3 regions of the Achromobacter sp. EG18 genome follow, and region 1 is predicted to be linked to each of the others. Evidence: predicted binding sites of a transcription regulator. Region 1 holds the regulator's gene; each other region holds the start of a gene.

Region 1 (6,395 bases):
GGGCTGTCCGGGTATACCCGGTCATCCTGTCCCCGATACGCCGAGTCATACCGAGGAACCTCCTATGTCTGCCAGCCAGACCCTGCCTTCCGACCCGATCGACCTTCCCCTGCTGCCGCTGCGCGATGTCGTGGTGTTCCCGCACATGGTCATCCCGCTGTTCGTCGGCCGTCCGCGCTCTATCCGCGCGCTCGAGGTTGCGATGGAAGCGGGCAAGAGCATCATGCTGGTGGCCCAAAAGTCCGCCGGCAAGGATGATCCCACTCCCGAAGACGTCTACGAGATCGGCTGCGTCGCCGGCATCCTGCAGATGCTCAAGCTGCCCGACGGCACCGTCAAGGTGCTGGTCGAAGGCACCCAGCGCGCCCGCATCAACAGCATCGAAGACGCCGATTCGCACTTCACCTGCCAGGTCACCCCGATCGAGCCGGACGCCGTTCAGGGCTCCGAGACCGAGGCCCTGCGCCGTGCGATCGTCGCCCAGTTCGAGCAATACGTAAAACTCAACAAGAAGATCCCCCCGGAGATCCTGACCTCGCTCGCCGGCATCGATGACGCTGGCCGCCTGGCCGACACGATCGCCGCGCATCTTCCGCTGAAACTCGAGCAGAAGCAGAAGATGCTCGAGATCGTCGGCACCTCCGAGCGCCTCGAAGGCCTGCTCACGCAGCTGGAAACCGAAATCGACATTCTCCAGGTCGAAAAGCGGATCCGCGGCCGCGTGAAGAAGCAGATGGAAAAGAGCCAGCGCGACTACTACCTGAATGAGCAGGTCAAGGCCATTCAGAAGGAGTTGGGCGAAGGCGAAGAGGGCGCCGACATCGAGGAGCTCGAAAAGAAGATCATCGCCGCGCACATGCCCAAGGAGGCGCGCAAGAAGGCCGATGCCGAGCTCAAGAAGCTCAAGCTCATGTCGCCCATGTCGGCCGAAGCCACCGTGGTGCGCAACTACATCGATACGCTCATTAATCTCCCCTGGAGGAAGAAGAGCAAGATCAACAATTCCATCTCCAATGCCGAGACGGTGCTCGACAACGACCACTACGGCCTGGAGAAGGTGAAGGAACGCATTCTCGAATACCTCGCCGTGCAACAGCGCGTGGACAAGGTCAAGGCGCCCATCCTGTGCCTGGTCGGTCCTCCGGGGGTCGGCAAGACCTCGCTGGGCCAGTCCATCGCCAAGGCCACGAACCGCAAGTTCGTGCGCATGGCCCTGGGCGGCGTGCGTGACGAAGCCGAGATCCGCGGCCACCGTCGTACGTACATCGGCTCGATGCCCGGCAAGATCGTCCAGAACATGTCGAAGGTCGGCGTGCGCAATCCCCTGTTCCTGCTCGATGAAATCGACAAGCTGGGCATGGATTTCCGCGGCGATCCCTCGTCGGCGCTGCTCGAAGTGCTGGACCCGGAACAGAACCACACGTTCCAGGACCACTACATCGAAGTCGACTTCGACCTGTCGGACGTCATGTTCGTGGCCACCAGCAACACGTTGAACATTCCGCCGGCCCTGCTGGACCGGATGGAAGTGATCCGCCTGTCCGGCTACACCGAGGAAGAAAAGATCCACATCGCCCGCGACCATCTGCTGCCCAAGCTGATGAAGAACAACGGCGTCAAGGATACCGAGCTGACCGTCGACGACAGCGCGCTGCGCGACATCGTGCGCTACTACACCCGCGAAGCCGGTGTGCGTGCGCTTGAGCGCGAAGTGGGCAAGATCTGCCGCAAGGTGATCAAGCAGCTGCTGACCCAGAGCGACCGCGCCAAGGCCGAAGGCAAGACCTTCGAACTCAAGCCGGTCAACGTCACGGGCGAGAACCTCAGCGACTACCTCGGCGTGCGCCGCTACACCTTCGGCATGGCCGAAAAGGAAAACCAGATCGGTCAGGTGACCGGCCTGGCCTGGACGGAAGTCGGTGGCGACCTGCTCACGATCGAAGTGGCGGACATGCCCGGCAAGGGCGTGATCCAACGCACCGGTTCGCTGGGCGACGTGATGAAGGAATCGGTCGAGGCGGCCCGCACCGTGGTGCGCTCGCGGGCGCGTCGCCTGGGCTTTGCCGACAGCGTGTTCGAGAAGCACGACATGCACGTGCACGTGCCGGAAGGCGCGACGCCCAAGGACGGTCCGTCCGCCGGTATCGCGATCACCACGGCCATGGTGTCGGCGCTGTCGCGCATCCCGGTGCGCGCCGACGTTGCCATGACCGGCGAGATCACGCTGCGTGGCGAAGTCCTGCCGATCGGCGGCCTGAAGGAAAAGCTGCTGGCCGCCCACCGCGGTGGCATCAAGACGGTCTTGATCCCGGAAGAAAACGTCAAGGATTTGGCGGAGATCCCGGACAACGTCAAGAACCATCTCGAGATCGTGCCGGTCCGCTGGATCGACAAGGTGTTGGAGCTGGCCCTGGAACGCCTGCCGGAGCCGCTGGCTGAAGACGAAGCGGTCAAGGAACCGCTGGTCGCCAAGCCGGCCGAACCGGGTTCCACGGATCCCGTGCTCAAGCACTGATGTCCGGCCCACGGCGCCCCGCAAGGGGCGCCGTCAAAAATAAACCCCGCTTGCGCGGGGTTTGTTTTTTGGCGCGGCCGTCGGGCGGGCCCCTGGTCGGGGCGGAAGGATCAGTGCAGCGCGTGCGGACGGATCAGCCCGACGGCAATGCCTTCCAGCGCGAATTCCTGGTCGGCTTCGACCACGATGACGTTGAAGTCGGGATTCTCAGGCAGCAGTTCGATGCGGCCGTTCTGGCGCTGCAGGCGCTTGACGGTGACGTCGTCGCCCAGCCGGGCCACCACGATCTGGCCGTTGCGGGCCTCGGACGCCTTCTTGACGGCCAGCAGGTCGCCTTCGAGGATGCCTGCGTCGCGCATGCTCATGCCGCGCACCTTGAGCAGGTAGTCCGGCGCCTGGGCGAACAGGCTGGAATCGACGCCGATCTCGCGTTCGACGTGTTCGGTGGCCAGGATAGGGCTGCCGGCCGCCACGCGGCCCACCAGCGGCAGCAGCAGCTGCGCCAGGCCGGGCAGTGGCAACGGCGCCTGGGACGGCGTGGGGGAGTTGTCCTTCAGGCGGATGCCGCGCGAGGCGCCGGCCGTGAGTTCGATGGCGCCCTTGCGGGCCAGGGCCTTCAGATGGTCTTCGGCCGCGTTGGGCGAGCGGAATCCCAGGGCCTGGGCGATTTCGGCGCGGGTGGGCGGAAAGCCGGTGCGCGCGACGGTCTGCCGGATGAGGTCCAGGATTTGCTGTTGACGATCAGTGAGTTTGCTGGCCATGGCGATGATCCGTTGGGTGTCGGACTGTACATATATACAGCGGCATTCTGGGGGACATAACGCAAAAAAGCAAGCGTTGATCGGGCGTGGTTTTGTGACAGGCAATGAAAACGGGACCCGAAGGTCCCGTTTGGGGGTGACGCTGGCGCTGAGTCTTAGAGCACCGCGGCGATGCCCTTGGCCACCTGGTCGATGTTGCCGCTGTTGAGCGCGGCCACGCAGATGCGGCCGCTGGAGACGGCATAGACGCCGTGCTCTTCGCGCAGGCGGTCGACCTGGGCCGAGGTCAGGCCCGAGTACGAGAACATGCCGCGCTGCTGCAGCACGAAGCTGAAGTCCTGCTTGCCGCCGTGTTCCTTGATCTTCTCGACCAGCTGCTTGCGCATCAGGCGGATGCGGTCGCGCATGGCGCCGAGTTCCTCTTCCCACATGGCGAACAGCTCGGGCGAGTTCAGCACCGTGGAGACGATCGTGCCACCGTGGGTGGGCGGGTTGGAGTAGTTGGTGCGGATGACGCGCTTGAGCTGGCTCAGCACGCGGGTGGCTTCGTCCTTGCTGCCGGCCACGACGGTCAGGGCGCCGACGCGCTCGCCGTACAGCGAGAACGACTTCGAGAACGACGAGCTGATGAACATGGTCAGGTCGAGGTCGGCGAACAGGCGCACGACCGCGGCGTCTTCATGCAGGCCTTCGCCGAAACCCTGGTAGGCGATGTCCAGGAACGGCACCAGCTTGTTTTCCTTGACGACCGCGGCGATCTGCTTCCATTGGTCGAAGGTGGGATCGACACCGGTGGGGTTGTGGCAGCAGGCGTGCAGCACGACCACGGTGTTGGCCGGCGCGGCCTTCAGGGCGGCCAGCATGCCGTCGAAGTTCAGGCCGCGGGTGGCCGCGTCGTAGTAGGCGTAGGTGCCGACTTCGAAACCGGCGCGCTCGAACAGCGCGCGGTGGTTTTCCCAGCTGGGGTCGCTGATCAGGACCTTCGAGGTCGGCAGCAGCTGGCGCAGGAAGTCGGCGCCGATCTTGAGCGCGCCGGTGCCGCCCAGGGCCTGGGTGGTCAGGACGCGGCCGGCGGCGGCCAGCGGGGAATCCTTGCCGATCAGCAGGGCTTGCGCGCCCTGGTTGTAGCCGGCGATGCCTTCGATCGGCAGGTAGCCGCGGGCGGCGGCGGCCTCGATGCGGGCGATTTCCGCCTTGCGCACGGCGCCCAGCAGGGGAATCCGGCCCTGGTCGTCGTAGTACACGCCCACGCCCAGATTGACTTTACCGGGGCGGGTGTCCGCGTTGTATTGTTCGTTCAGGCCAAGAATGGGGTCGCGCGGCGCGAGTTCGACGGAATCGAAAAGGGTGCTCATGGGACTCTGCTGAGGGTGAGTGGACGCAGTCGGAAGTGCTGTGGATAATGGGGGGTTTACCCTGGGAACAGTCTAGCATGCCTAAGAGCGCAATAGACCCGAACGCGGCGGGTGCCGCAGCCGTTGGCGCGGTCACCGACGGGGCGACCGATGGGCCCTCTGGCGCTGCCGTGGCGGCTCCGGAGGCCGGCCCGGGGTATGTCGATTTCCCGGACAGCCCATTCCACCTGTATCAACCCTATCCGCCTGCCGGCGACCAGCCGGGCGCAATAGAGGGACTGATCCAGGGCGTGCAGGACGGCCTGATGTACCAGACCCTGCTGGGCGTGACCGGTTCGGGCAAGACCTACACCATGGCCAACGTCATCGCCCAGCTCGGGCGGCCGGCGCTGGTGCTGGCGCCCAACAAGACGCTGGCGGCGCAGCTGTACGCCGAAATGCGCGAGTTCTTTCCCAAGAACGCCGTGGAGTACTTCGTTTCGTACTACGACTACTACCAGCCCGAGGCCTACGTGCCGACGCGCGACCTGTTCATCGAGAAGGATTCGTCCATCAATGAACACATCGAGCAGATGCGGCTGTCGGCCACCAAGAGCCTGCTGGAACGGCGCGACACCATCATCGTGGGCACCGTGTCGTGCATCTACGGTATCGGCAACCCCGGCGACTACCACGCGATGGTGCTGATCCTGCGCGCCGGCGACCAGATTTCGCGGCGCGAGATCCTGGCGCGGCTGGTGGCCATGCAGTACACCCGCAACGACGCCGAGTTCACCCGCGGCGTGTTCCGGGTGCGCGGCGAAACCATCGACATCTTCCCCGCGGAAAGCGCCGAGCTGGCGCTGCGCCTGACGCTGTTCGACGACGAAATCGAAAGCCTCGAACTGTTCGATCCGCTGACCGGCCGTATTCGCCAGAAGCTGCCGCGCTTCACCGTCTACCCGGGTTCGCACTACGTGACGCCGCGCGACACCGTGCTGCGCGCCATCGAGACCATCAAGGAAGAGCTGCGCGAGCGCACCAAGCGCTTCGTCGATGACGGCCACCTGGTGGAAGCCCAGCGCCTGGAGCAGCGCACCCGCTTCGACCTGGAAATGCTGCAGGAACTGGGGTTCTGCAAGGGCATCGAGAACTACTCGCGCCATCTGTCGGGCGCCGCGCCCGGCGAGCCGCCGCCCACGCTGATCGACTACCTGCCCGCCGACGCGCTGATGTTCATCGACGAAAGCCACGTCACCATCGGCCAGCTCAGCGCCATGTACCGCGGCGACCGCTCGCGCAAGGAAACCCTGGTGCAGTATGGTTTCCGGCTGCCCTCGGCGCTGGACAACCGCCCGCTCAAGCTGGAGGAGTTCGAGGCCCGCATGCGCCAGTGCGTGTTCGTGTCGGCCACGCCGGCGGCCTACGAAAAAGAGCATGCCGACAACGTGGTCGAGCAGGTGGTGCGTCCCACCGGCCTGGTCGACCCGATCGTCGAGGTGTTGCCGGCCCGCACGCAGGTCGACGACCTGCTGGGCCAGATCAAGGCGCGCACCAGCCAGGGCGAGCGGGTGCTGGTCACCACGCTGACCAAGCGCATGGCCGAGGACCTGACCGACTTCCTGACCGAGCACGGCGTGCGGGTGCGCTACCTGCACTCGGACATCGATACGGTCGAGCGGGTGGAGATCATCCGCGACCTGCGCCTGGGCACGTTCGACGTGCTGGTGGGCATCAACCTGCTGCGTGAAGGCCTGGACATCCCGGAAGTGTCGCTGGTGGCCA
Region 2 (6,395 bases), 600 kb from region 1:
CTTCGGGCGCCAGCCGGTATTCGCCCTTGGGAGCGCGGGTGCGGGCCAGGGTGATGAGCTCGGACAGGTTGCCGTAGCCCTCGCGGGTCTGCGCCAGCAAGGTCAGGTCCAGTGGCGCGGCCTCGGGGCCGGCGCGCAGCCGGAAGGTGGCGCCGATGATGAGCGGCAGCTTCTGGGTCTTGGCTTCCATGTGGGCGCGCACCACGCCGGCCAGGCTGCATTCGTCGGTGATGGCCAGGGCGGCGTAGCCCAGTTCGGCGGCGCGGGCGGCCAGTTCCTCGGGGTGCGAGGCGCCCTGCAGGAACGAGAAGTTCGACTGGCATTGCAGTTCGGCGTAGCCGGGCAGTCCGACAGGCGGACCGGGGGCGTCGTCATGCGGATCGTCGGGCGCTTGCATGGCGGAGTCAGGCGTACAGCCCGTGCAGGTGCCAGCGCGCGTGCTCGTCGTCGCGCTCGCGGTAGATCCAGTAGCGCGCGCCGGCGGCGTCCTCGGCCACGAAGTAGTCGCGCACGGTCAGGGCCGGGTCCCACCAGCCGCTTTCGATGCGTTCGGGGCCGCGCATCAGCCGCAGCGCCTGGCCGGCGTATTGCGGCCGGTGGCCGGCGAGTTTGAGCGGCAGCGGCGGGTCCAGCAGCCAGAAGGGGCGGTCCAGGGGTTCGGGCAGCGGTTCGGGGCGCGGTGACGGTTCCAGCGCGTCGCCCCAGGTATTGGCGGCTTCGGGCCGGTGGTCAGGGATGGGGCAGGCGTGGCGCACCTGGTCGCGGCCCAGCCGCGCGGTCAGCAGGTCCAGCAGGCGGGCGTGGTCGGCGGCGGTGCCGCCGGGTTCGGGGAACAGCGTGGTGCTGGCGGCGGGCTGTTCGGTGGTGTCGGGCGCCAGCAGCGTCACCGCGATCACCGGCGCTTCGAGCGTCAGGCGGCCGAGCTTTTCGCGCAGCAGGTTGAGGATCTGCGGCGCCTGCCACACGGGCTGCGCCAGCGCCAGTTCCAGGTCGGTGGGCGGGCGCGCATGGCGGCCGCGTTCGTGGTCCAGGCGCAGCAGCACGCGCCGCACCGCCAGTTGCCGCGCCGCCAGCCAGCCGCCCAGTTGCTCGGCCAGGCGCCGCGCCACGGCCAGCACCGCGTCGGTGTGCTCGAGGTATTCCATCAGCTCGATGCGGCGCTCGAAGCGCGGCGGCGGCTCGATCCAGCGATGAAGTTCGGGCGACTGGCCATAGGCCGCGTCCAGCGCTTGCAGCAGGTCGGGCGCGCTGCGCCGTTGCAGGCCGGCGCGCGGCAGGGCGCGCAGGTCGGCCAGGGTGTGGCAGCCGATGTCGTTGAGCCAGTCCAGGCGCGGCCGGGCCTGGGGCAGCAGGGCCACGGGCAGGGCGTCGAGCCGGCGCGCCAGGGTGCGCGGGGTGAGCACCCGGCGCGCCGGCCGGCGTCCGCCGCGATGCGCCAGCAGCCAGGCGCCGGCGGCGGTGGGCGCCATGCCCAGCGACACGCGCAGGTCCAGCGCGGCCAGCGTGGCGGCCACGCGCCGGTGCAGCGCGCGCGGCCCGCGGAAGAACAGCAGGCTGGCGCCGACGTTGAGCAGCACGGTGTCGTCGCCCGCCAGCGCGACCTCGGGGGTGTATTGCAGCAGCGCCAGCGCCGCGCCTTGCAGGGCGTCGGCCTCGGCCAGCGGGTCGCGCGTCAGCAGCTCGACCGTGGGCGCGATGGCGGCCGCGCCGCCGCGGCGCATGCCCGGGCGCACCCCGGCCTGGCGCGCGGCGGGCGTGAGGGCGGCGACGCGTTCCTGGTCGAGGACCGCGTAGGCCTGCGCCTCAAGCGGCCAGTGCGGGCGCAGGGCGTCCAGCGGCAGGCAGCGCAGGCAGGCGGCGATCCAGAGGCGCATGGCGGGTGGGCGCCAGGACGCCGGGCTCCAGGCCCACGTACAGCGGGGCCTCGCAGACCGGTCCGCGGCGCTTGAGGATATGGACGGACAACCCGCCCGGCGCGGGCGCGAGCGCCAGGCGCAAGGGGGCGGGGGTGGCGTGCTGCGCGGCGCTGGCCGGGCGCAGGGCGACGAACAGCAGGTCGCTGGCCTGGGCCGCCAGGTGCAGCCGGCGCAGCGATTCGGGGCGCACGTGCGGCAGCCAGCAGAGCAGGGCGCCGCAGCTGCCGTTTTTCAGGATCTGCTCGGCGGCCCAGAGGGCGTCCAGGGGTTTTTCGGGGGCGACCCAGAGCAACTGGCGCGGATCGAGCCGCCAGCTCATCCAGCTGGCGATGTGCGGCGCGTGGGGCGGCTGCACCAGGGCGATGGGGCGGCGCGTTTCCAGTTGCGCCAGGGCCGGGCGCAGCAGGCGGATTTCGCCGATGCCGGGTTGCGGGGCCAGCAGCTCGATCAGCGAGCCCAGCGGCCAGCCGCCGTCCGGCAGCTCGGCCGACAGGGTGGGGTGGCCGGTGGGCAGGCTGCGGGCGGCGCCGCGCGCCAACTGGGTGGCGCGCCACAACGCGGGATGGATCTGTTCTGGCGACGGCATGGCGGGCGGGCGACCCGGTTTTCCTGGGTGAAGACTCGGTGGGCGGCGGACGGCCGGGCGGGGAACTCCTGGCCGGAATCGCTTATTGCTGTATGAATATACAGTATTTTACCTGACCCGGAAGGCACCGGATGTATCAGTCGCTTGCACCGTATTGGTGCGCGCCGCAAGGCCCGCTTCGAGGCGCGATGCGCCGTCGTCACCCCCGCCCCGCCCATGGAAGGGGCTGGTCATTAACCCATGCACGACTTGGCACGCTTCCTGCTTGTCTCCCCATGTCACCGTCTCCTCACGCAACAACGTCCAACAAAAGGAGTGCTGAACATGGCCCATCAACCGGAAAGAATCGTCGAACTGTCGCGCCGCGTCGAGCGCATTTCGAACGAGAAGATCGAGAGCATCGTCGATATCAACCAGCAGGCCAAATACCTGTCGCTGAACGCGCGCATCGAGGCCGCGCGCTCGGGCGAGGCGGGGCGCGGGTTCGCGGTGGTGGCCAACCAGGTGCAGTACGTGTCCGAGCAGATCACCGGCATCGCCGACGCGCTCAAGGAGGAGCTGGCCGGTTCCATCGCCGACCTGATCCGCATCGGCGAAAACACCCTGCACGAGATCCGCGGCTACGAGGGCCGCCGCCTGGGCGACCTGGCGCTGAACATGATCGAGACCATGGACCGCAACCTGTACGAGCGTTCCTGCGACGTGCGCTGGTGGGCGACCGATTCGTCGGTGGTGCGGGCCTTGCAGGAACCCGGCGCCGACAGCGCGCGCCACGCCAGCGGGCGGCTGGGCGTGATCCTGGACAGCTACACGGTCTACCTGGACCTGTGGGTGGCCGACGCGCAGGGCCGGGTGGTGGCCAATGGCCGCCCGGACCGCTATCCGCAGGCGCGCGGCGCCAACGTAAGCCATGCCGAGTGGTTCCGGCGCGGGATGGCCGCGGCCGACGGCGGCGAGTACGTGGCCATGGACATCGACAGCGAGCGCCTGCTGGACGGCGCCCACGTCGCCACCTACGCCACCGCGATCCGGCGCGACGCCGACAAGCACGGCGAGCCGCTGGGGGTGCTGGGGGTGTTCTTCGACTGGAGCCAGCAGGCCGCCAGCATCGTCAAGTCGGTGGGGCTGTCGGAAGAGGAATGGGCGCGCACCCGCTGCCTGCTGGTCGACAGCCGCCAGCGCGTCATCGCCGCCTCGGACGGCGCGGTATCGCTGAAAGAGCGGTACGTGCTGCGCCACGACGAGCGGCCGCGCGGCTACTACGAAAACGCCGATCGCGGCCTGGTGGGGTTCGCGCTGACGCCGGGCTATGAAACCTATGCCGGCCTGGGCTGGTACGGCGTCATCACGCAGCGTCCGCGCGACAGCTTCGAATAGGCGGCGGCGCGAGCCGGGCGGCGTCCGGGCGCGTGGCCCAGGATGCCTCCCGGCCCGCACGCGGGTCAGGTCCGCGCGGCCTGGCCGGCGGCTATCGGTTCGTCCTGCGGCACGCCCGCCGCGCGGTCGGCCTCGAAGCCGTAGAACTGCATGTCCTGGTAGCGGATCCAGCGCGACTTCTTCACCAGCCGGTGGCCGATCCAGAACGCCAGGAACAGAGGGATCGCCAGGTAGGTCGAGACCACGCCGATCCAGTCGATGCGCTCGTCCAGGAAGGCCTGGTAGTTCTGGCCCAGCGTGACCAGCAGGCACAGCACGAAGGCCAGCAGCGGGCCGAACGGGAACAGGCCGGCCTTGTAGGGCAGGTTGGCGGTGTCGTAGCCGTGCTTCACGTAGCCCTGGCGGAAGCGGTAGTGGCTGACCGCGATGCTGAGCCAGACGATGAACTCGGTCATGCCGGCGAAGTTCAGCAGCCAGATGTAGACCGCCTTGGGGCTGTAGACCACGCTGAACATGCACAGGCAGGCCAGCGCGGTGGTGGCCAGCAGCGCGTACAGCGGCACGCCGTTGCCGGTCAGGCGCTTGAACACGGCCGGGGCCTGGCCCTCGACGGCCATGTTGAACAGCATCCGCGTGGCCGCGTACATGCCCGAATTGCCGGCCGACAGCACCGAGGTCAGGATCACCGCGTTCATGATGGTGGCCGCCGACAGCAGCCCGGCGTGCTGGAACACCAGCGTGAAGGGGCTGACGGCGATGTCCTCGACCTCGTTGCGCAGCAGCTGCGGGTCGGTATAGGGAATCAGCAGGCCGATGATCAGGATCGCCAGCACGTAGAACAGCAGGATGCGCCAGAACACATGGTTGATGGCGCGCGGCACGTTGCGGCGCGGGTTCTCGGATTCGCCGGCGGCCACGCCCACCAGTTCGGTGCCCTGGAACGAATAGGCCACCACCATGGCCACCCCGACCCAGGTGGCGACGTTGCCGACGAACGGCGCCTCGCCCACGGTCCAGTTGCGCACGCCGACCGGCGCGTCGCTGTGGATGATGCCCACCAGCATGGCCAGGCCCAGCACGATGAAGCACAGCACCGCCACCACCTTGATGATGGCGAACCAGTATTCGGCCTCGCCGAAGCTGCGCGCCGAGAAGGCGTTCAGGCCGAAGGTCAGCGCCAGGAAGGCGACGCTCCAGATCCAGCCGGGGGTATCGGGGAACCAGTACGCCATCACCAGTTGGGCGGCCACCACGTCCACCGCCACCACCGTGGCCCAGCTGAGCCAGAAGTTCCAGCCCAGCGCGAAGCCGAAGCCGCCGTCCACGTAGCGCGAGGCGTAGGTGCAGAACGAGCCCGACACGGGCATGAAGGTGGCCAGTTCGCCCAGGCTGGTCATGATGAAATAGACCATCAGGCCGATCAGCAGGTAGACCGTGAGCGCGCCGCCCGGGCCGGCCTGGGCGATGGCCGCGCCCGAGGCGATGAACAGGCCGGTGCCGATGGCGCCGCCCAGGGCGATCATGGTCAGGTGGCGCGCCTTGAGCACGCGATGCAACTGGTTCTTGCCGGCCGGCGGGGTTCCCGAGTCTGTCGTCGGTGTTTTCATGGAATGCACAGGTTGATGCAAAGCCCCGCGCCGACCGCGAACGCCCCTGGGCGCCTTGTGGACACCGGGGGCAGGAGCCGGCCCGGGGGGCGCTTTGCCTAGGATTGCGTATGACGGGCATTTTACAATGGCGCTATCCAGTGCCTGTCCGGAGCCGTAGCATGGCCACTTCTTCCCCCGCATCCCCCCACGAAATCGAATTCCTGCCCGAACCCGGCACCGAGGTGCGGCAGCTGTTCATCCTGCTGCATGGCGTGGGCGGCACGCCCGACAACCTGGTGCCGCTGGCCGAGGCGGTGCGCGCCGCCTTTCCCGCGTCGGCGGTGCTGATCCCCGAGGGCTTCGAGCCCTTCGACGGCGGCGGCGCGGGCCGTCAATGGTTCTCGGTGCGCGGCGTGTCCGAGGACAACCGGCCCGAGCGCGTGGCCCAGGCCCTGCCGCCGCTGGAGGCCTACGTGAAGGCGGCCCAGGCCCGCTTCGGCCTGTTGCAGTCCGACACCGCGCTGGCCGGTTTTTCGCAGGGCGCCATCATGGCGCTGGAACTGGTGCAGGCGCACGACGGCATGGCCGGCCGCGTGATCGCCTTTTCGGGCCGCTATGCGCAGCTGCCCAAGGCCGCGCCGCAGTACACCACCCTGCACCTGCTGCATGGCGCCGACGACCCGGTCATGCCGGTGGCCTTGATCCAGGCGGCGCAGGCGCGGCTGGACGAGCTGCACGGCGATTCCACCATTGACGTGGCCACGCACGTCGGCCACGAACTGCATCCGGCCCTGATCCAGCGCGCCATCGTGCGCCTGCAGACCTGCGTGCCGCTGCGCAGTTGGGAGGCGGCGCTGGGCCTGAACCAGTCGCCGCCCGATGGCACCACGGTGCATTGAAGGCGCGCCGGTGAGTCCCGCCAAATCC
Region 3 (6,395 bases), 2.2 Mb from region 1:
GCAGCACGCCCACCAGGAAGGTGGACAGGCCCATGATCACGATGGTGACCAGGAAGGTGTATTTACGTCCGACCAGGTCGCCCAGGCGGCCGAACACCAGCGCGCCGAAAGGGCGCACCGCGAAACCGGCGGCGAAGGCCAGCAGCGCGAAGATGAAGCCGGCCGTGGGGTTCACGCCGGAGAAGAAGTGCTGGGCGATGATGGCGGCCAGCGAACCGTAAAGATAAAAGTCGTACCACTCGAACACCGTGCCCAGCGACGAGGCAAAGATGACGCGGCGTTCATCCTTGGTCATCGGGCGCGGATTCGCGGATGGACCGCGACCTGCCATGGTAGTTGTGCTCATGATGTCTCCTCGATTTTTCTGGCCGGCGGTTTTCCGCCGTGCTTGACCCTCCGCCGGCGGGGCCGACATCGAGCTACCGCAAGGTTGGAACGCCAGGCTGACGGGGTTCTGACGAGACCCTTACCTGAATCTTAAAATTGAAACAAAAGGTAACTTTTCCCTGGGGGGCTAGGGATAGTCCTAGGGACATAGTGGGGAACCTTGCCTCGCCCGGGCGCGAACCTGCCATGCGAAGAATGGGTCGGCAAGATGGGGCGTGCGCCTGTGCGCGAGGGGGGAGCCTTGCATGGCGCCCGCGCGCCACGGCAGCCCTAGTCGCCGAGGTCCTCGACCGGTTCGGCGTAAAGCGGAAACACCACCCGGATGCGAGTGCCGGGCAGGTCGGAGTGCGGGGTCGGATGGTCGCTGATGAGGACGGTCGCCTGGTGCTTCTGGGCGATTTCCCGGACGATGGCCAGGCCCAGTCCGCTGCCGTCGGACAGGGTGCCCAGCACGCGGTAGAAGCGGTCGAACACGCGTTCGCGCTCTTCGAGCGCGATGCCGGGGCCGGAGTCCTCGACTTCCAGCACGGCCTGCCCATCGAGGGCTTGCACGCGCACCGTGATGTGGCCGCCGCGCGGCGTGTAGCGCAGCGCGTTGTCGACCAGGTTGTTGAGCAGCTCGGCCAGCAGCAGCGGGTTGCCGTTGATCTCGACTGGGGTCTCCGAACCCTCGAAGCCCAGGTCGGTGCCGAGCGACAGCGCCTGCGGCACCCAGTGCATGGCCTGCTCATAGGCGATGGCGTTCAGGTCGGTGGCGGCCAGCCCGATGGCGCTGGGGTTTTCGGCCCGCGCCAGCAGCAGCAATTGGTTCACCAGGCGGGTGGCGCGTTCGGAGCCGGTCACCAGCTGGCGCAGGCTGGCCTGCATTTCCTCGGGACTGGCGTCGCGCAGGGCCAGCTCGGCCTGGGTGCGCAGGCCGGCCAGCGGCGTCTTCAACTGGTGCGCGGCGTCGGCGACGAAGCGGCGCTGCGCCTGCACGTTGGCGGACAGGCGGTCGAGCAGGTCGTTCATGGCCGCCACCAGCGGCGCGATCTCGGAGGGCGCGGCGCGTTCGTCGATGGGCGACAGGTCGTCCGGCCGGCGCGCCCGCAGCCGCTGCTGCAGCGCGTTCAGCGGCGCGACGCCGCGCGACAGGCCGAACCACACCAGCAACACCGCGATCGGCAGCACCACGAACTGCGGAATGATCACGCCCTTGATGATGTCGTTGGCCAGCTGGGTGCGCTTTTCCACCGTCTCGGCCACGATCAAGAGCGCCGGCTGGGTATTGGGCAGGTTCAGGTCGACCCAGGTGAAGGCCAGGCGGACGCCGAAGCCGCGCAGGGTGTCGTCCTCGTACTGGACTTCGCCGGGTCGCGGCTGGCCGACCGAGGCCGGCAGCGGCAGGGCGCGGTCGCCGCCCAGGTATTCGCCGCGGCTTCCCAGGGCCAGCCAGAACACGCTGTCGGTTTCATCGGCGCGCAGCACCTCGCGCGCCGGGTCGGTCATGCGCAGCACCGCGCGGCCATCCTGGGCATGGACCTGGCGCGTCAGCACGTGCAGGTTGTTGGCCAGCGCGCGGTCGTAGGGCACGTTGGCGATGTTCTGCGCCACCACGTAGGTGATGGCGACGCTCATGGGCCACAAGAGGAACAGCGGCGCCAGCATCCAGTCGAGGATCTCGCCCAGCAGCGAGCGCTGCGGTGGCGCGAAACTGGGGCCGCGGGCCCCGGCCTGCATCACATCCAGCGCTTCCTGGTTGAGCGCCTCCGGCTGTGGCGGTTCAGCTGGCGAGGTAGGCCGCACCCTGGTCCCGTTCGAGGCAATAGCCCAGGCCGCGCACCGTCACGATCTTCACGCCGCTGGGCTCGAGCTTCTTGCGCAGGCGGTGCACGTAGACTTCGATGGCATTGGTGCTGACTTCCTCACCCCATTCGCACAGGTGGTCCACCAGCTGGGTTTTGCTGACCATGCGGCCGCTGCGGGTCAGCAGGATTTCCAGCAGGCTGACCTCGCGCGCGGACAGGTCCAGCGTCTGGTCGTCGACCGTGGCCACGCGCCCGGTCTGGTCGAACACCAGTCGGCCATGCTTGAGCAACGTGGCGCCGCCGCCCGCGCCGCGGCGGGTCAGAGCGCGCACGCGCGCTTCCAGTTCCGACAGGGCGAAGGGCTTGGCCATGTAGTCGTCGGCGCCCAGGTCCAGCCCCTTGACGCGCTGCTCGATGCTGTCGGCGGCGGTCAGGATCAGGACAGGCAGGGCGGAATTGCGGGCGCGCAGCCGGCGCAGGACCTCCAGGCCGGCCAGTTGCGGCAGGCCGAGGTCGAGGATCAGCAGGTCGAAGGCCTGGGCCGCCAGCGCCGAATCGGCCGCCAGGCCGTCGCGGACGGCGTCGACCGCGTAACCGTTGTGGCGCAACGAGCGTGACAGGCCGTCGGCCAGGATGCTGTCGTCTTCCGCGATCAGGATGCGCATGGGCAGTCGAAAAGAAGAAGGGCGCCGGGTGAGCGGCGCACGCGTGCCGCCCTCGGTGGGATGCCGGGGCGGCGTGCCGGGAGCGCAATGGGGACATAGCGCCAGTTTTTTCCCTGATTCTGTCATACGGCACCGGGCTTGCCCACTCAGGGAATACGTGGAAAACTGTGGCACACTGGTTTTTTGTACAGTATAATCCGATGCCATAATCTGCGCTATCGCTTTACCGATCACCGCTTCAGCGCCACAGCTTTCACCGCCAGTTTTCTGGCAACAGCTGTCAGCAACGGCCCGATCACCCCTTGCGACAACCCGCGCGCTGACCGACACCCGTGCCGCGCCCCGATACGTTACAGACCCAGACCTGACAGGACACTACATGGACGACAAAACCACCAAGGCCGCCGCTTCGGAAAAAGCCAAGGCGCTGGCCGCCGCGCTCTCGCAGATCGAAAAGCAGTTCGGCAAGGGCTCGATCATGCGCTACGGCGACAACGAGGTCTCGCATGACATCCAGGTGGTGTCGACCGGCTCGCTGGGGCTGGACATCGCGCTGGGCGTCGGCGGCCTGCCGCGTGGCCGCGTGGTGGAAATCTACGGTCCGGAATCCTCGGGCAAGACCACGCTGACCCTGCAGGTCGTGGCCGAAATGCAGAAGCTGGGCGGCACCTGCGCCTTCGTCGACGCCGAACACGCGCTGGACGTGCAGTACGCCTCGAAGCTGGGCGTCAACCTGGCCGACCTGCTGATCTCGCAGCCGGACACGGGCGAGCAGGCCCTGGAAATCACCGACGCGCTGGTGCGCTCGGGTTCGGTCGACCTGATCGTGGTCGACTCGGTCGCCGCCCTGGTGCCCAAGGCCGAAATCGAAGGCGAAATGGGCGATTCGCTGCCCGGCCTGCAGGCCCGCCTGATGAGCCAGGCGCTGCGCAAGCTGACCGCCACCATCAAGAAGACCAACTGCATGGTCATCTTCATCAACCAGATCCGCATGAAGATCGGCGTGATGTTCGGCAACCCCGAAACCACCACGGGCGGAAACGCGCTCAAGTTCTACGCCTCGGTGCGCCTGGACATCCGCCGCATCGGCTCGATCAAGAAGGGCGACGAGGTCGTCGGCAACGAAACCCGCGTCAAGGTGGTCAAGAACAAGGTCGCGCCCCCGTTCAAGCAGGCCGAGTTCGACATCATGTACGGCGCCGGCATCTCGCGCGAAGGCGAAATCATCGACCTGGGCGTGGCCGCCAACGTGGTGGACAAGTCGGGCGCGTGGTACAGCTACAACGGCAACCGCATCGGCCAGGGCAAGGACAACGTCCGTGAATACCTGAAGGAACACAAGGAACTGGCGATCGAGATCGAAAACCGGGTCCGCGAGAACCAGGGCATCGTCAGCCGCGCCGCGGAATTCGTGCCCACCGCCGAAGACGACAGCGAAGAGTAATCGCGTCGCCCCTTCACCGGATAGCGCCGGGCCCGCCAGCCCGGCCGCCAGCGGCAGGCTCCCGTCCCGGGAGGCCTGCCGCTGGCACATAGAGGAAGCGCATGAGCTGGAAACCGCCCGTCACGTCCGCTGATCGCCTGCGCGCCAGGCTGGACGATGAATTCGAGACCGTGGCCAAGCCCGAAGGGCTGCGCCGCACGTCGGACCTGCGGCGGGCCGCCGAATCCACCGGGGCGTCCGGCCAGGAACCAGAGGGCGCCGGCGCGCCGGCGTCGCAGTGGCAGCGCAGCTCCGAACGGCGCGCGGCCGGCGGGCGCGGCCGGCGTGGCAAGGGCGGTGATGATGGCGATGGCACGGACGAGGGGGCGCAGGCATCCGAAGACAAGTCGCGCCCGCGCCCCAAGGGGCCGTCGCTGAAAATGCGGGCGGTGGGTTATCTGTCGCGGCGCGAGCATGCCCGCGATGAGCTGGCGCGAAAACTCGCGCCCCATGCCGAAGACCCCGATGAGGTCGAGCGTGTGTTGGACGCGCTGGAAAAGGAAGGCTGGCTGTCGACCGAGCGTTTTGCGCAAAGCCTGGTGCACCGCCGCGCCTCGCGCCAGGGGGCGGCCCGCATCGTGCAGGAATTGCGCCAGCACGGCGTGGATGACGCCCAGGTATCCGAGCTGCGCGAGCAATTGCGCGCCACCGAATACGAGCGCGCGCTCGAGGTCTGGCAGAAACGCTTCGGCGCCAAGCCCGAGGATCGCGCCGCCTATGCCAAGCAGGCCCGCTTCCTGGCCAGCCGCGGCTTCGCGCATGACGTCATCCGTCGCATCCTGGGCGCGGGCGACGACTGAGCGGGCCGCGCGGCGAGGGTCATTGCCGGCCCGTCGTTGCCTTTTCCTATTTCGCCGACTTGATGCCGCTCAGCGTCTTGAAGCAGACGTCGCGCGTCAATGTCAGGAATTCGTCGATGTACGAGGCGTCGGTGTCCTCGCTGCGCACCGTCGCGTACAAGGTGCGCCACACGCCCTGGGGCCCCAGCCGGCACTGTCGCAGCCAACCCTGGTTCATGTATTCGGTCAGCGCCCAGTTGGGCAGGGCGGCCACGCCGCGGTTGCTGGCCACCAGTTGCGCGATGATGGGCGTCAGTTCCGCCTTGCGGATGGCGGCCGGTTCGACGTCGGCGGGATCCAGGAAGGCCGTGAAGATGTCCAGGCGCTGCTTGTCCACCGGATAGGTGATCAGCGTCTGGTCGGCCAGTTGGTCGGGCATGACGAACTTGCTGCCGGCCAGCGGATTCGATTCGGACACGGCCAGCACCAGCTCGTACTTGAACAGGGGCAGGTACTCGACCGCGTCCAGCGGCTGCGGGTCGGACGTGATCACCAGGTCAAGGTCGCCGCGCACCAGCGCGGGCAGGGGGGCGAACGAGAAGGCCGCCGACAGGTCCAGCGCCACGTCGGGCCATTGCGCGCGGAAGGCGTCGAGCGCCGGCATCAACCACTGGAAGCAGGAATGGCAATCGATGGCCAGGTGCAGGCGGCCGGTGCGGCCCGCGGCCAGCCGCTGCAATTCCCGTTCGGTGGCGCGCATGCGCGGCAGCACTTCGTCGGCCAGCGCCAGCACGCGCAGGCCCGCCGTGGTCAGGCGGGCCGGCCGGGTGCGGCGGTTCAGCAGCGGCGTGCCCAGCCGGGTTTCGAGGTCGCGCAACTGATGCGACAAGGCCGACTGGGTCAGGTGCAGGCGCTCGGCGGCTTCCTGCAGGCTGCCGCCTTCGCGGATGGCGGTCAACGTTTCGAGGTGGCGGATTTCCAGCATGGGGCGGCGGTAGCGGTGAGGATGGCGCCGTCGCCGGGGGGGCAACACGGCGGGAACTCCCGACCAGGGGCGGGAATGAACTTATATTCTATGAGATTTTTTCATCTTATGAATGTAGACATTGATTTTGATTCATTTTGCTTTGGGTCCAGAATAATCGGCACTTGAACAAAATTTGTCTAAGACGCGACTACCATGACTACGATTCATAATTTGGGGTTCCCCCGCATTGGTGCCCAGCGCGAACTGAAGCGCGCGGTCGAAGCCTATTGGGCGGGCAAGCAGACCGGCGAAGCGCTGGAGCAGGCC

The links. The regulator LexA, encoded in region 1, represses DNA repair genes until DNA is damaged. The targets are predictions, from matches to a motif close to ACTGTATNNNNATACAGT.
Region 2: the regulator LexA is predicted to act here: its motif matches at 2,590-2,607, upstream of imuA (translesion DNA synthesis-associated protein ImuA).
Region 3: the regulator LexA is predicted to act here: its motif matches at 3,014-3,031, upstream of recA (recombinase RecA).

What each region holds. Positions count from the first base shown of each region.
Region 1 covers NZ_CM186213.1:2,023,016-2,029,410, reverse strand. Annotated here, with positions in the region: gene lon (endopeptidase La) at 65-2,515, shown strand; gene lexA (transcriptional repressor LexA) at 2,626-3,276, opposite strand; gene AC6CR5_RS09185 (amino acid aminotransferase) at 3,432-4,631, opposite strand; gene uvrB (excinuclease ABC subunit UvrB) at 4,802-6,395, shown strand, end outside.
Region 2 covers NZ_CM186213.1:1,418,051-1,424,445, reverse strand. Annotated here, with positions in the region: gene AC6CR5_RS06670 (error-prone DNA polymerase) at 1-397, opposite strand, end outside; gene AC6CR5_RS06665 (Y-family DNA polymerase) at 405-1,874, opposite strand; gene imuA (translesion DNA synthesis-associated protein ImuA) at 1,804-2,502, opposite strand; gene AC6CR5_RS06655 (methyl-accepting chemotaxis protein) at 2,818-3,879, shown strand; gene AC6CR5_RS06650 (amino acid permease) at 3,945-5,486, opposite strand; gene ypfH (esterase) at 5,648-6,367, shown strand; gene AC6CR5_RS06640 (IclR family transcriptional regulator) at 6,378-6,395, shown strand, end outside.
Region 3 covers NZ_CM186213.1:6,209,922-6,216,316, forward strand. Annotated here, with positions in the region: gene AC6CR5_RS28585 (MFS transporter) at 1-331, opposite strand, end outside; gene AC6CR5_RS28590 (sensor histidine kinase) at 658-2,034, opposite strand; gene AC6CR5_RS28595 (response regulator transcription factor) at 2,150-2,839, opposite strand; gene recA (recombinase RecA) at 3,219-4,283, shown strand; gene recX (recombination regulator RecX) at 4,385-5,122, shown strand; gene AC6CR5_RS28610 (LysR family transcriptional regulator) at 5,169-6,086, opposite strand; gene metE (5-methyltetrahydropteroyltriglutamate--homocysteine S-methyltransferase) at 6,282-6,395, shown strand, end outside.